3 regions of the Glutamicibacter sp. MCAF14 genome follow, and region 1 is predicted to be linked to each of the others. Evidence: riboswitches for the same ligand, from Rfam matches in the RefSeq annotation. Region 1 holds a riboswitch; each other region holds the start of a gene.
The links. A riboswitch is a leader RNA that binds a small molecule or an ion and turns the genes downstream of it on or off. The one in region 1 is predicted to bind S-adenosylmethionine.
Positions count from the first base shown of each region.

Region 2: another riboswitch for S-adenosylmethionine. It lies ahead of AB4Y71_RS01290 (substrate-binding domain-containing protein); the one in region 1 lies ahead of AB4Y71_RS13070 (ABC transporter ATP-binding protein).
Region 3: another riboswitch for S-adenosylmethionine. It lies ahead of AB4Y71_RS06530 (bifunctional o-acetylhomoserine/o-acetylserine sulfhydrylase); the one in region 1 lies ahead of AB4Y71_RS13070 (ABC transporter ATP-binding protein).

Region 1 covers NZ_JBFREO010000005.1:220,896-225,102, reverse strand. The annotation lists gene AB4Y71_RS13075 (aliphatic sulfonate ABC transporter substrate-binding protein) at 1-744, opposite strand, end outside; gene AB4Y71_RS13070 (ABC transporter ATP-binding protein) at 830-1,651, opposite strand; SAM riboswitch class I at 1,658-1,758, opposite strand; SAM riboswitch class I at 2,025-2,116, shown strand; gene AB4Y71_RS13065 (acyl-CoA dehydrogenase family protein) at 2,132-3,463, shown strand; gene AB4Y71_RS13060 (LLM class flavin-dependent oxidoreductase) at 3,517-4,207, shown strand, end outside.
Region 2 covers NZ_JBFREO010000001.1:275,381-279,587, reverse strand. The annotation lists gene AB4Y71_RS01295 (sugar ABC transporter ATP-binding protein) at 1-1,133, opposite strand, end outside; gene AB4Y71_RS01290 (substrate-binding domain-containing protein) at 1,117-2,112, opposite strand; SAM riboswitch class I at 2,226-2,316, opposite strand; gene AB4Y71_RS01285 (SdpI family protein) at 2,533-2,889, shown strand; gene AB4Y71_RS01280 (GntP family permease) at 2,997-4,207, opposite strand, start outside.
Region 3 covers NZ_JBFREO010000003.1:235,726-239,932, forward strand. The annotation lists gene metX (homoserine O-acetyltransferase MetX) at 48-1,193, opposite strand; gene AB4Y71_RS06530 (bifunctional o-acetylhomoserine/o-acetylserine sulfhydrylase) at 1,196-2,539, opposite strand; SAM riboswitch class IV at 2,631-2,749, opposite strand; gene AB4Y71_RS06535 (VOC family protein) at 2,923-3,567, shown strand; gene AB4Y71_RS06540 (GNAT family acetyltransferase) at 3,617-4,054, opposite strand; gene AB4Y71_RS06545 (CPBP family intramembrane glutamic endopeptidase) at 4,073-4,207, opposite strand, start outside.

The sequences.
Region 1 (4,207 bases):
ACGCGCCTTTTCGTAGGAGTCGACCACCAGCTGCGCCAGTTCCGGGCTTTCTTCGATGAAGTCTTCGCGGGCATTCAGCGCACCGTAGGTGTTGAAATCAAGGTTGCGGTATACCAGCGAGGCGCCGTCTTCTTCGGCGGCGGCCATGATCGGATCCAAGCCGCTCCAAGCATCAACCGAACCATTGGCCAATGCGGTACGCCCGTCGGCATGCTGCAGGTTCTGCAGCTTGATGTCGTCTTCGCTGAGCCCGGCTTCTTCCAAGCTCTGCAGCAGGAAGAAGTACGGGTCGGTGCCCTTGGTGGCTGCGACGGTCTTGCCCTTCAGATCCTTCACGGAGCTGATCTTCGAATCCTTGCCGATCACCAGCGCGGCCCATTCAGGCTGCGAGTACAACGCGATGGTCTTGATCGGCGAACCGTTGGAGCGCGCCAGCAATGCGGCCGAACCTGCGGTGGAGCCCACGTCGATTGCGTCAGCTCGCAGCGCTTCGTTGGCCTTGTTGGAACCAGCGGACTGGATCCATTCAACGCTGACGCCGGATTCCTTAGCAGCTTCGTCCAGCCAGCCCTTCTCCTTGAGCACCAGGCTCAGTGGATTGTAGGTAGCGAAATCGATGGACAGCGTCTTGTCCGCGTTGGCGGCCGTAGCGTTTTCGCCGGCGCAACCGGCAAGCGCCGAGGTGCCAAGCAGCAGGGCGGCGGCGGACAATGCGGTACGGCGGGTGAAGCGGTTCGAAAGCATAGAAAATCCTAATAATGTGCGTGCCAGTGAGGTGGAAACTGGCCACTTGGGATGAAAACTCCAAGGCGCCGTGAGGCGCATGGGGCTAGTGATTGGTGGGATCGACGCCCAGCAGGCGCAACAGATGTGCGCGGTGTGCGGCAAACTGGCTGTCGGTGTGCCGACGCGGTTGAGCGGCGTGCAAGGACAGGTCCTCGATGACGCTTGCGGCGCCGGTGGTGCCGGCGCGGCCCAGGACAATGACCCGATCAGCGAGCGTCAAGGCTTCATCCACATCGTGGGTCACCATCAAAACGGTGGTGGGGAACGACTTGTGGATGGACAGCAGCAGGTCTTGCATCTTCAAGCGGGTCAGTGCGTCCAGTGCGCCGAAGGGTTCGTCTAGGAGCAGCACTCCTGGGCGGCGGGCCAATGCGCGGGCCAGCGATACCCGCTGGGCCATGCCGCCGGAAATTTCCCGTGGGCGCAGGTGCGCTGCGTGGCTCAATCCGGTGAGCTCGATCAGTTCATCGATGAGCGTCTCGCCGGCGGACTTTTCAGTGCCTGGTGCCAGCCCGAGGGCAATGTTTTCGCGAACCGATCGCCATGGCAGCAATCGCGGTTCTTGGAAAGCGACGGCGCACAGATCGTTGATGCCGTTCACATCGTGGTTGCCCGTGCGGATGGAACCGGTCGACGGGTGGTCCAGGCCGGATACCGAACGCAGCAGGGTGGACTTGCCGCAGCCGCTGGCACCGAGGATCGCGACGACCTGGCCCGCGGTTATCTGCAAGTTGATATCCGCTAGTACGGTGCGGCTTTCCTTCTTGGTAGTAAAGGTGCGTGAGACGTCGGTGAAGCTGACATCCAATGCACCAGAAGAGGCGGCGCTTGTCCCCGTTGGGGGCGCTGCGTAAGTAAGAGCCATGATTCATCTCCATCGTTCCTGGCGGTAGCACCGGCCTGCGGAGGGTAGTCCGTAGGTGGTTGCTGCGGCGTCGTAGAGCCAGATCTCTCGGCCGCTCGGGATGGTTACTCATCCATTACAGGCATTCGAACGAATTGAACGCAAATCTTGCGTAACATGAAAAATATTCGATAGCTACGTCACATGTGGAGGATATTTCGTTATTTATTTCATTAGATGCGTGTTTGGGCGACATTCGCCAATTCTGTGCAAGTCATCTTCGGTCTCGCCGGCAATAGGTCGCGCAAGTGCCGTCCAACCCCGTGCGCATCGCGAGACGAAATGTGACTTCGGGGCTTGGAATCGCACGATTGTTACGGCTACAAATGAATACGACCCATCCAGAGCGGCTGAGAGATCTGGCTCGAAGACGCCGCAGCAACCACCCCAAGCGCGGGACGGTGCTACCGCCAGGACCGATGGAAAGAATTGAGAATTTTGATGCCTATTGGCCATTCGCCCAATGCCGCCGGACTGGACTTCAACCAGCTCAGTGATCCTTCGCAGGCCACCGCGCTGGAACTGGACAATTTCGAAGAACAGCTTCCGACAAGGCAATTGCTGAAAATTACGCCGGGACCTAGCGCGGATGAGCAGTACGACCGGCTCGCTGGAATTTTCCGTCCGGTGTTCTCCCAGATCGCTGCGAACGCCAAAGACCGCGACCTGAACCGGGTGCTTCCCTTCGAACAGGTGGGATTGCTCAATCGCGAACGCTTCGGCGCGCTGCGACTTCCTGTGGCAGACGGAGGCTACGGGGCGCGGCTGTCAGATGTATTCCGTTTGCTCATCGAGCTGTCCGAGGCGGACTCCCACGTCGGGCAGCTGTGGCGTGCGCACATCGCCTTCGTGGAAAACGTGTTGGCGCTGGATGACGAGGCGCTGCGCACGAAATGGATCGCGCGCATTGCCGCCGGCCAGATCATCGGCAACGCCTATACCGAACGCGGGGGCAATGCCCTGGGCACCTTGAACACCGCAGCCAGCCTCGTGGATGGCCGCTGGGTCGTCGACGGCGAGAAGTACTACTGCACGGGCACCATCTTTGCCGACTGGACCACCGTTGCCGTGTCCCACCCGGAACTGGCCGGACGCCAGATTGCGGTAGTCTCCACCCAGCGAAGCGGCGTGAAGATCCTTGATGACTGGGATGGCTTCGGCCAGGGGCTGACCGGAACCGGGACCACCGAGTTCCGCCAGGTCCCGGTGGATTGCTTCATGCCGCAGCAGGCCAATGACTCCGAAGCTGCCATCTTCCAGCTGGTGCTCATGGCGGTGCAGGCGGGCATCGCCCGCGCGGCACTGAACGACCTGCGCCGTGCGGTGCAGTCGCGAACCCGCATCTTCACCACCGGTACCGGTGTCCCTGTTTACCAGGAACCCCAGGTGCTGCAGCTGGTGGGCGAAGTATCAGCGGAATCCTTCGCTGCTGACTCCGTAGTCATCGGAGCGGTGCTTGAAGTCGAAGCGGCTCTGGGCGATCCGGGGTTGAACGATGAAGAGCGCTATGCGGTCTGCGAGCTTGCCGCCAACCGCGCGCAAACCGTGGTCCAGCCGTTGGCTATCGGAGTGACCAGCAAGATTTTCGACGGGCTTGGAGCTTCTTCGACCAGAAGCGACTGCAATCTGGACCGGCACTGGCGCAACGCGCGGACCATTGCCACGCATAACCCGGCGATCTACAAGGCACGCATCGTCGGGGACTACGAGATCAACGGGGTCCAGCCGCAGCGCCTGTCAGTTACCGGCGAAGACGCGACCCATCGGGCCTAGGGCCTGGCACAGACCAGCAACAATTCACTTAACCGATTTACGGGGGCACAACAATGAGCGAGAACAAGCGCGAGATCCTATTCAACGCATTCGATATGAACTGCGTGGTCCACCAGTCACCGGGCTTGTGGCGCCACCCGGATGACAAGGCCTCGACCTACAACACCCTGGGCTACTGGACCCACCTGGCCAAGGTGCTGGAAAAGGGCAAGTTCGACGGGCTGTTCCTGGCAGATGTGCTGGGTACCTACGACGTGTACAAGGGCACCAATGTGACCCCGCTGAGCTCCGGCGCCCAGGCACCGGTCAACGACCCGATGATGCTGGTCTCGGCCATGGCCGCCGTGACCGAGAATCTGGGCTTCGGCGTCACTGCCGGCACCGCCTACGAGCACCCCTACGCCTTCGCCCGCCGCCTGGCCACCTTGGACCACCTGACCAATGGACGGGTGGGCTGGAACGTGGTTACCGGCTACCTGCCATCGGCCGCCCGCAACATGGGCCAGGAAGACCAGATGGAGCACGACGAGCGCTACAACCACGCCGATGAGTACCTCGAAGTGGTCTACAAGCTGCTCGAAGGCTCGTGGGAAGACGACGCGGTGCAGAACGACAAGGAAACCGGGATCTACACCGACCCGGGCAAGGTGCACCCGATCAACCACGAAGGCAAGTACTTCAAGGTTCCGGGCATCGCCATCACCGAGCCTTCCATCCAGCGCACCCCGGTGATCTACCAGGCCG
Region 2 (4,207 bases), on a different contig from region 1:
CGCTCCCTGCGAGCATCCAGCAAGCCCAGGCGCCGTCCGAGCTTTCGCAGGCTTGCAGCGGCAATATTCTCACGCACGGTGTTGCGCAAGAAGATTCCATCTTGGTGTCGATTCGATGGGACGTAGGCGCCGGCACGAGCGACAAAGTCAGCTGCAGAAGTCACCGGTCGACCGTGCAACACGGCAGAGCCCGTGTGTGAATGGAGGCCGGTGATCGCATCGGCGAGCACCTCAATACCTGATCCCACCAATCCCGTGACGGCGACGATTTCTCCGGGGGCTACCGCGAGATTGATGTTGCCCAACTTGCCAGCGACCGACAGGTCCACCAGTTCGAGGGCAGGCTCGCCCTGAACAGGACGTACCTCGTGCTTCTGATGTGAGAATTCATTGACCTGATTACCTAGCATCAAGCCGATGACATCTTCAATGCTGTCCCCGTCCGCGAAGCTGGCATCGCCGGCATTCTTGCCGTTGCGCAACACCGTGATCCGATCGGTAATCTGCTGCAGTTCTTGCAGGTAGTGCGAGATGAAAATAATTCCTACACCACGATCGCGCAGGTGGCGGATGGTGCCGAAAAGCTGTGCGACTTCGTCATTGGCCAACGGCGCGGTCGGCTCGTCCAGGATCAGCACTTTGGGTTCGGCCAACACTGCACGGGCTATTTGGATCAGTTGTTGCTGAGCAACACTCAGCTCATCAACGAAAGCCGCCGTATCCAGCTCCTGACCGGTGGTTCGCAAGATGTCGGCCCGAGCTGCTTCTTGCACGCTACGCTCACGGCGCCAGAGTCCACGGCTCTTGGTAGTTCCCAGATACAGTTGTTCGGCGACGGTCAAGCGACCGGCCAGGTGACGGTCCTGATGGATGACTTCAATGCCCAATGCTTCGGCGTCGGCCGGTCGGCGAATTTGGACAGCCTGCCCAGCAAGGTCAATCTGCCCAGAGTCTAGGGTGTACAGCCCTGTGAGGATTTTTATCAGAGTGGATTTTCCTGCGCCATTCTCGCCCACCAACCCGAGTACTTCGCCAGCCCGCAGTCGAAGTTGGACATTGTCGAGCACAGTGACGGCGCCAAAAGATTTACGTATGCCGGCCATGCTCAGCAGTTCATTAGATCCCGTTGTCATTGCGCACCTGATTCACGTTTTCCTTGTCGACGAAAATTGGCTCGACATAGCTGGTATTCGGAACCCGATCAGTTTGTCCATCAAGGAACAATGCGATATTCGCGGCCGAGGTTGTGGCCATTTGCTTGATGGGTTGGGCGACTGTGAATTGGTATGAGCTCTCTGGATTCGCGATCAAATCCAAGGCTCCAGGTTCTGCGTCCACACCGTAGAGCTTGATGTCGTTATCCGTAGGGTCTATGGCCTGCGCAGCACCAATCAGCGGCATATCCCAGCAAGACCAGATTGCGTCAATTTCACCTGCTGGCAGCCTGCGCAGCTGATCCTGAATCTGGTTTTTGGCATCTTCAATAGTGCCCTCGTACTTGTCCTGCAGTTCAGGGGAGATCTTCTCGATGTTTGGATAATCTTCGAGAACCAAGTTCAAGCTGTTGTATCGAATCCGGCAGGGAGTCACGCCGGGGAAGCCATTGAATACTAGGATCTTGCCCTTGCCATGGAGGTCCTCGGCCATGGTGCGAGCTAACGTGGTTCCTACGTTCCAGTTGTCGCTAGTGACATTGTTCTTCGAGTATTCACTCTGGAAGTCGATGGTGAACAGTGGGATCCCGGCGGCGTCCACTTTAGCCAAGGCAGGGGTGAGCGTTTGCGCATCACCCAAGATCACCACGATGACGTCTGGAGACTGGGTAATCAGGTTTTCCACGTCAGAGACGTGCTTCTCATCTTTGGCCTCGGCCTGGGTAGCGATGACTTCTCCGCCAAGCTCTTCGACTCGTTCTTGGATTTGCTGGTAGATCACACGCGAGTAGTCGTGCAGGATGTCTTTGGCAGCGATGCCAACTTTTTTGCCCTCGAGTGAAGGGACATCGTCAATACTCTGCTCCTCTTGCGGGTTGCTGCTTTGCGCCGCAACCGGCGCTAATTCTGGGCGTGGCTCCTTTAGCGAGCAACCGGTAAGCAGTGTTACTGCTGCCATGGCTGTGGCAAGAAATTTTAAGGTGTTCGGTCGAGTGCGAGTCATGCCGTCCCTCTCGTGGAAATATTGAACCGAGGGATCCCGAACAGAAGTTCACACTTCGTGGCCCGGAAGTTCCATCGATCCTGGCGTTAGCACTACCTGCGGGATGCAGGCTTGCTGCGGCGTCGCGGAGCCAGGTCTCTCAGCCGCTCTGGATGGGTTGTGCTCCGAGTCAACCACTGCCGGCAGCAGTCTTGGAAGGGCACTGTCATACGAGGGAACGGCAGGACAAAATACGTCATCTTCGAGCCTCCTGCCTGCCTGATCGATGGCAGCGCGGCCGTCATATGACCCTTGAATGACGAAATTTGAACTCGGGAACTGCTCTGCCTCCGAATAGGATGGCTGTTCACGGCGAATAGTCAGAACAGGTGGAACGTGGATCCAGCAGGCGTCATCCCCTTCATGCTCGGGTTGCTGGGCATCACTTTGGTGGCAGCGTTCCTCGCACCCATGGCCCGGGATGGAAAGCTCGCGCGCAATGCGGCCATCGGCATCAAGACGCGCCATACCTTGGCCAGCGACGAGGTCTGGCTGGCAGGGCATCGGAAGGCTGCGCCGCTGATGGCCGCGGCTTCATGGGCAGGCTGGGCCATGCTGGCCGGTGCAGCGATTCTCTGCGTGCTGGGCCAGTTCGGTTTCGCCTTCGCCACGACCGGCGCAGGTTATCTGGCCATTATCGTGTTGCTGATGGTCTCGGCTGCCAAAGCGAACAAGGCCGCGCGACGCGTCTAGCGGGCAGGCCTTCGCTCTTCGGCTACCAATTTCAGACACATGCTTAAAGCAACGGATCGCACCATCGGCAGATGGTGCGATCCGTTGCTTGCGCGGTCAGCGTCCTACTACAGCAGTACGGCTCCGAGAATCAGTACGGTCACAAACGCCGCAGTGCCTTGGATGGCGGTCGCCACGCTCAAGGTCTTATACGCGGTGATGACCGGAATCCGGCTGAGTTGCGAAACAACCCAGAAGTACGAGTCGTTTGCATGCGAAACAACCATTGCACCGGCACCGACAGCCAGCACGGTAAGCACCATGCCCAGCTGCGAATCCAAGCCAAGCGAACCGAGCATCGGGGCGACCAGAGCAGAAGTGGTCACCATTGAAACGGTGGACGAGCCCTGCGCGGACTTCAGCGCAGCAGCGATCAAGAATGGCACGGCCAGGCCCAAGCCCAGTCCGCTGAGTGAATCGGAAAGGATCGTGGTCAGGTCCGAAGCGGCCAGTACCGCGCCGAAGCCAGCGCCGGCGCCTGTGATCAGCAAGATCGGAGCGGCGGTGCGCACCGCTTCCTTCATCTGCTCATTGAAGACCGACAGCTTGTTGCCACCGCGCAACAGGAAGGTCGCGGCAAACAGGCCGAAGATCAGCGCGATAACCGGAGTACCAAGGAAGGAAAGGATCTCAAGTGCCGTTCCCTCGCCAATAGGGTGCGATGGCAGCTTTGCAATGGAGGCGGCACAGATCAGTACCAGGGGAACAAGGATCGGCATGAATGCCATCGCCGGCCTAGGCAATTTGCCGAAGCTTGCACGCAGCTGCTCGTAGTCGAGTTCGGCGATGTCATGCTCGTCGTCGCTGGGCAGCGGGGTCCACTTGGACTTGTTGAACCGGCTGGCGTAGGCCAAGCCTGCAAGGGCCGAGATCGCGGCAACTGGCAGTCCGACTGCAATGATCAAACCCAGATTCTCGGCAATGCCGATGCTTTCTGCCGCAGCCAACGGGCCCGGAGTTGGCGGCACCATCGTGTGGGTGGCATACAGGCCGGTCATCAGCGCGATAGAAGTCGCCAGCGCCGAGACACCGGTGCGCAAGGTGATGGCTTTGCGAAGGGAGTTAAGGACCACGTAGCCCGAGTCGCAGAAAACCGGAATGGAAACGATGTAGCCGATGATCGACAGGGTCAGGTTGGGGAATCGTGTACCCAGAACCTTGATCAGTGCATCTGCCATGGAGATCGCCGCGCCGGATTTCTCCAGAATGACGCCGATCATCGTACCGAAGAGAATCACCAAGCCGATATTGCCCATGGTGCTGCCGAAGGCCGTGGTGA
Region 3 (4,207 bases), on a different contig from region 1:
TGGAACTGCTTCTGGCTTTACAAGCGATCCGGCTACGCGGCCGATGATCAGTCTCCGAATACCAACGTCCGAAGGACCCCATCGAGCTGCTTGGCATCGGTCAGGAAGCCATCATGTCCGATGGGCGAATCAATGTAGTGCACAGGTTTCGGCTTAGCCAGCGACGAAGCCAGTTTCACCGACTGCTCTGGGAAGTACAGGCGGTCACTGGTCACCGCTGCAACTACCACGTTGACTTTCGCCAAGCGGGCCAACGCAGCTTCCAAGGATTCATGGCCGCGAGCCACATCGTGGCTCATCAGCGCTTCGGTGAGCACGAGATAGCTGTTGGCATCAAAGCGATTCACCAGCTTGCTGGCTTGGTGATCCAAATAGCTTTCCACCTGGTAGCGCCCACGCGCTCCGTCGAGCTGGCCCGTTGGCTTCTCGCCTTCCTGCGGGTTGCGCGAGAAACGGGTTTCGAGCTCGGCTTCAGAACGATAGGTGATGTGGGCCAGGCGGCGGGCCAAACCCAGACCAGCGTCCGGGCGGGCCTCATTGCCGTAGTAATCGCCATTGCAGAAGTGCGGATCCAAGCGGATGGACTGGGTCTGCACCTGGGCGAAGGCGATTTGCTCGGCAGTTGCCTGCGCGCTGGATGCCATCACCACCAGATTCTTCACCTGCTGCGGGAACTGCACCGCGTACTCCAGAGCACGCGCCCCGCCCATCGAACCACCGATGACCGCATGCCAGGAATCAATTCCCAGCTGCTTGGCCAGACGCGCTTCGAGGCGCACCGAGTCCTTGATGGTCACGAACGGGAAGCGCGAACCGTAGGGCACGCCTTGCTCATCCAGGGACGCCGGGCCGGTGGATCCATTGCAACCGCCCACCATGTTGATGGACACGACGAAGTACTCATTGGTGTCAATCGTGGCGCCAGGGCCCACGAAACCTTCCCACCAGCCGTCGCTTTGCGAATCGCCCTGGGCAACGTGCGCGTCACCGGTCAGTGCATGCATCACCAGTACCGCGTTGGAACCGTCGGCAGCTAGGGTTCCCCAGGTTTCAAAGCCCAGCTCCACCTCGGGAAGGTATCCGCCAAATTCAAAGCAGTGCTCCCCCACGGAACTACGACGCAAAATGCCGTCTTGTCCGCCAGCGAGCTCTTCGGCGCGAAGAGTATCTTCAGTAGTCACAATGGATGCCATGCCTAGAGAGTTTCCTGCAGTTCCTTGTTCTCAAGGGCGCCGACAGCTGCGAAGCCCAGTTCCAAATCGGCCAGAATGTCCTTGATGTTCTCCAGCCCAACGCTCAGGCGCACCAGTCCCGGGCTGACGCCAGCGGCAACCTGCTCGGCCTCGGAAAGCTGCGCGTGGGTCGTGGAGGCCGGGTGGATGACCAAGGAGCGCACGTCGCCGATATTCGCCACGTTGGAGTGCAGCACCAGCGCGTCGACGAAGGCCTGGCCTGCTTCTGAGCCGCCTTCCAATTCGAAGGCGATGACCGAGCCAGCGCCCTGGTCGCTGTACTTCTGCGCACGCTCGTACCAAGGCGAGGACTTCAGGCCTGCGTAAGCGACCTTGCGCACTTCGCCGCGGGCTTCGAGCCAGTTGGCAACCTCGACGGCGTTCTGGCCGTGGCGCTCAATGCGCAGCGACAAGGTTTCCAGCCCCTGGGCGATCAGGAAAGCATTGAACGGTGCAACCGAGGCGCCCAAGTCGCGCAGCAGCTGCACACGGGCCTTGAGGATGTAGGCCAGATTCGCGCCCAGGATGCCATTGACACCCAGGTCGCGGGCGAAGACCAGGCCGTTGTAGGACTCATCCGGGGTGTTGAATCCTGGGAAGCGTTCCGCATCCTTGCCGAAGTCGAATTTGCCCGAATCCACGATGACGCCTGCGATGGCATTTCCGTGGCCGCCAAGGAATTTGGTGGCCGAATGGATCACGATATCCGCGCCCCACTCGATCGGGCGGATCAGGTACGGGGTGGCCAGGGTGTTGTCCACCAGCAGCGGCACGCCGGCTTCGTGGGCGATGGCCGAAATGTCCTCGATATTCAGGACATCCTGACGCGGATTGGAGATGCTCTCTCCGAAGAATGCCTTGGTGTTCGGGCGGACCGCGGCACGCCATTCATCGAGGTTATCCGGATCAGAGACGAAGGTGACCTCGATGCCCAGGCGCTTCAGGGTGTGCTTGAGCAGGTTCTGCGTTCCGCCGTAAAGGCTTGGGCTGGCAACCAGGTGGTCGCCGGCCTCGGCCAAGTTCAAGATGGCGAAGGTGGTTGCTGCCTGTCCCGAAGAGAGCAGCAGTGCTCCGACACCGCCTTCAAGGTCGGCAATGCGGGTTTCCACTGCGTCAGTCGTCGGGTTTCCGATACGCGTGTAGATCGGCTCCAATTCCTGCAGCGCGAATCGCGCAGCAGCGCTCTTGGCGCTAGGGAAGACGAAAGAAGTGGTCTGGAAAATAGGGAGAGCTCGTGCTCCAGTTGTCGGATCCGGGGTCTGGCCGGAGTGGATCTGACGGGTTTCAAATGACCAGTTGCTGCTCATGGTTTCCTCCAAATAGCGTTTCATGACTATGGGGGTACGCCACTGAAAAGACACCGACAGGAAGCACCGTATCGAGAGAACTTCCAGGGGTAACCCGCGCTTGTCCTTGATGCCTTGCGCATTCAAGGGCCAGGTCTTCACCCGGGGCACCCCACCGCGGTGGAGGGTTGCCGCCCAGTAAGCCGGGGCTTGTTACTGGGACTCATGACCTGCATCCAGTTTGCCCGAGAACCGAAGATCTTTGCAATGCAGGCGCTTGGCCTTGGACTCAATCGGTCATATTCCGTATTTTTGAGGACTTTTCCGCAGACTATTCGATAGCATTCGCCCCGCTTAGGGTTACCTAAGTAGAGACTGCCATCACATGTTGCCATGATGGGCACATGATGAGGCTAGATCACGTAAGTTATGCATGCGGCCCTGATGGGCTGATGCCAACCGCGCAAAGAATCTCCGAGTCGCTCGGCTTGGAGTTCGTCAAGGGTGGCGTGCATCCACGATTCGGAACACGCAATGTCATCTTCCCGCTCAAGCACGGCCAGTACTTGGAAGTAGTCGAGGTGCTGAACCACCCGGCCAGCGACAAGGCACCCTTCGGACAGGCTGTTCGCGCCCGCTCGGAACTCGGCGGTGGCTGGATGGGCTGGTGCGTCTCGGTGGAGGATCTATCCAGCGCCGAAGACCGCCTGGGCCGCAAGTCAGTGCCTGGCAACCGCAAGTTCCCTGATGGCCGCGAACTGACCTGGCAGCAAATTGGTATCAAGGGCCTGATCGCCGACCCGCAGTGCCCATACCTGATCTCATGGGATGACGGTACTGAGGACCTGCATCCGTCCAAGTCGCTTGAACCGGTTGGTGCCATCAGCGAGATAGCCATCGCCGGTTCGCGCGAACGGGTGCTGGATTGGCTCGGCCAGCCGCAGAACGTCAATTTGGGAGCTGTCACCATGCAATATGAAGCTCCGAATGGCACTCCGGGCATCATGTCGGTAACCTTTGAAACCGAGTCCGGCACCGTGGTGCTGTAAGAAGTTCAAAAATGAACTCACGAAGGCGGGGCCAATGGCGTCCCCGCCTTCATTCTTTTCCGGCTCTTGCCTCAGACTGGTCCAGACGCCGGCCCAAGACAACGACCTGCTGGTCTTCAAAGCCCAGGCGTTCATAGAAATCGATGACGGCAGCGTTTTCGCTGCGGACCATGAGCTGCACCTTGGGCACTGCCCGTTCTCGCAGCCACAAGCTGGCCGCATCCACCAAGGACCTGCCCAGGCCATTGCCCTGCCTGCGCGGATCCACTGCAACGTAGTAGAGCCAACCGCGGTGCCCGTCATGGCCAGTCATCGCAGTGCCCACAACCTGATCATTTTCGATCATGGCCAGCACCGTAGAGGTGGGTTCGTGCAAAGCCCGTCGAGCGTCAGCGAGCGGATCATTCCACGGACGAGTCAGCCCGGTGGCTTCCCACAAGTCAACAGCTTGGTGGAGGTATTTCTCGCTCAGCTCGGTAATCTGCATCAGCCCAGCATAACGGCACTATTGGCCGATTCCGATGGCCGGCCCAATCAGTGCATAGCCGACGAACCCGATGGCATCGAGCAGGAAGTGCGCAATGACCAGCGGCATGACCCGCCCGTACTTCTGGTAGATCCAGCCGAACACCACGCCCAT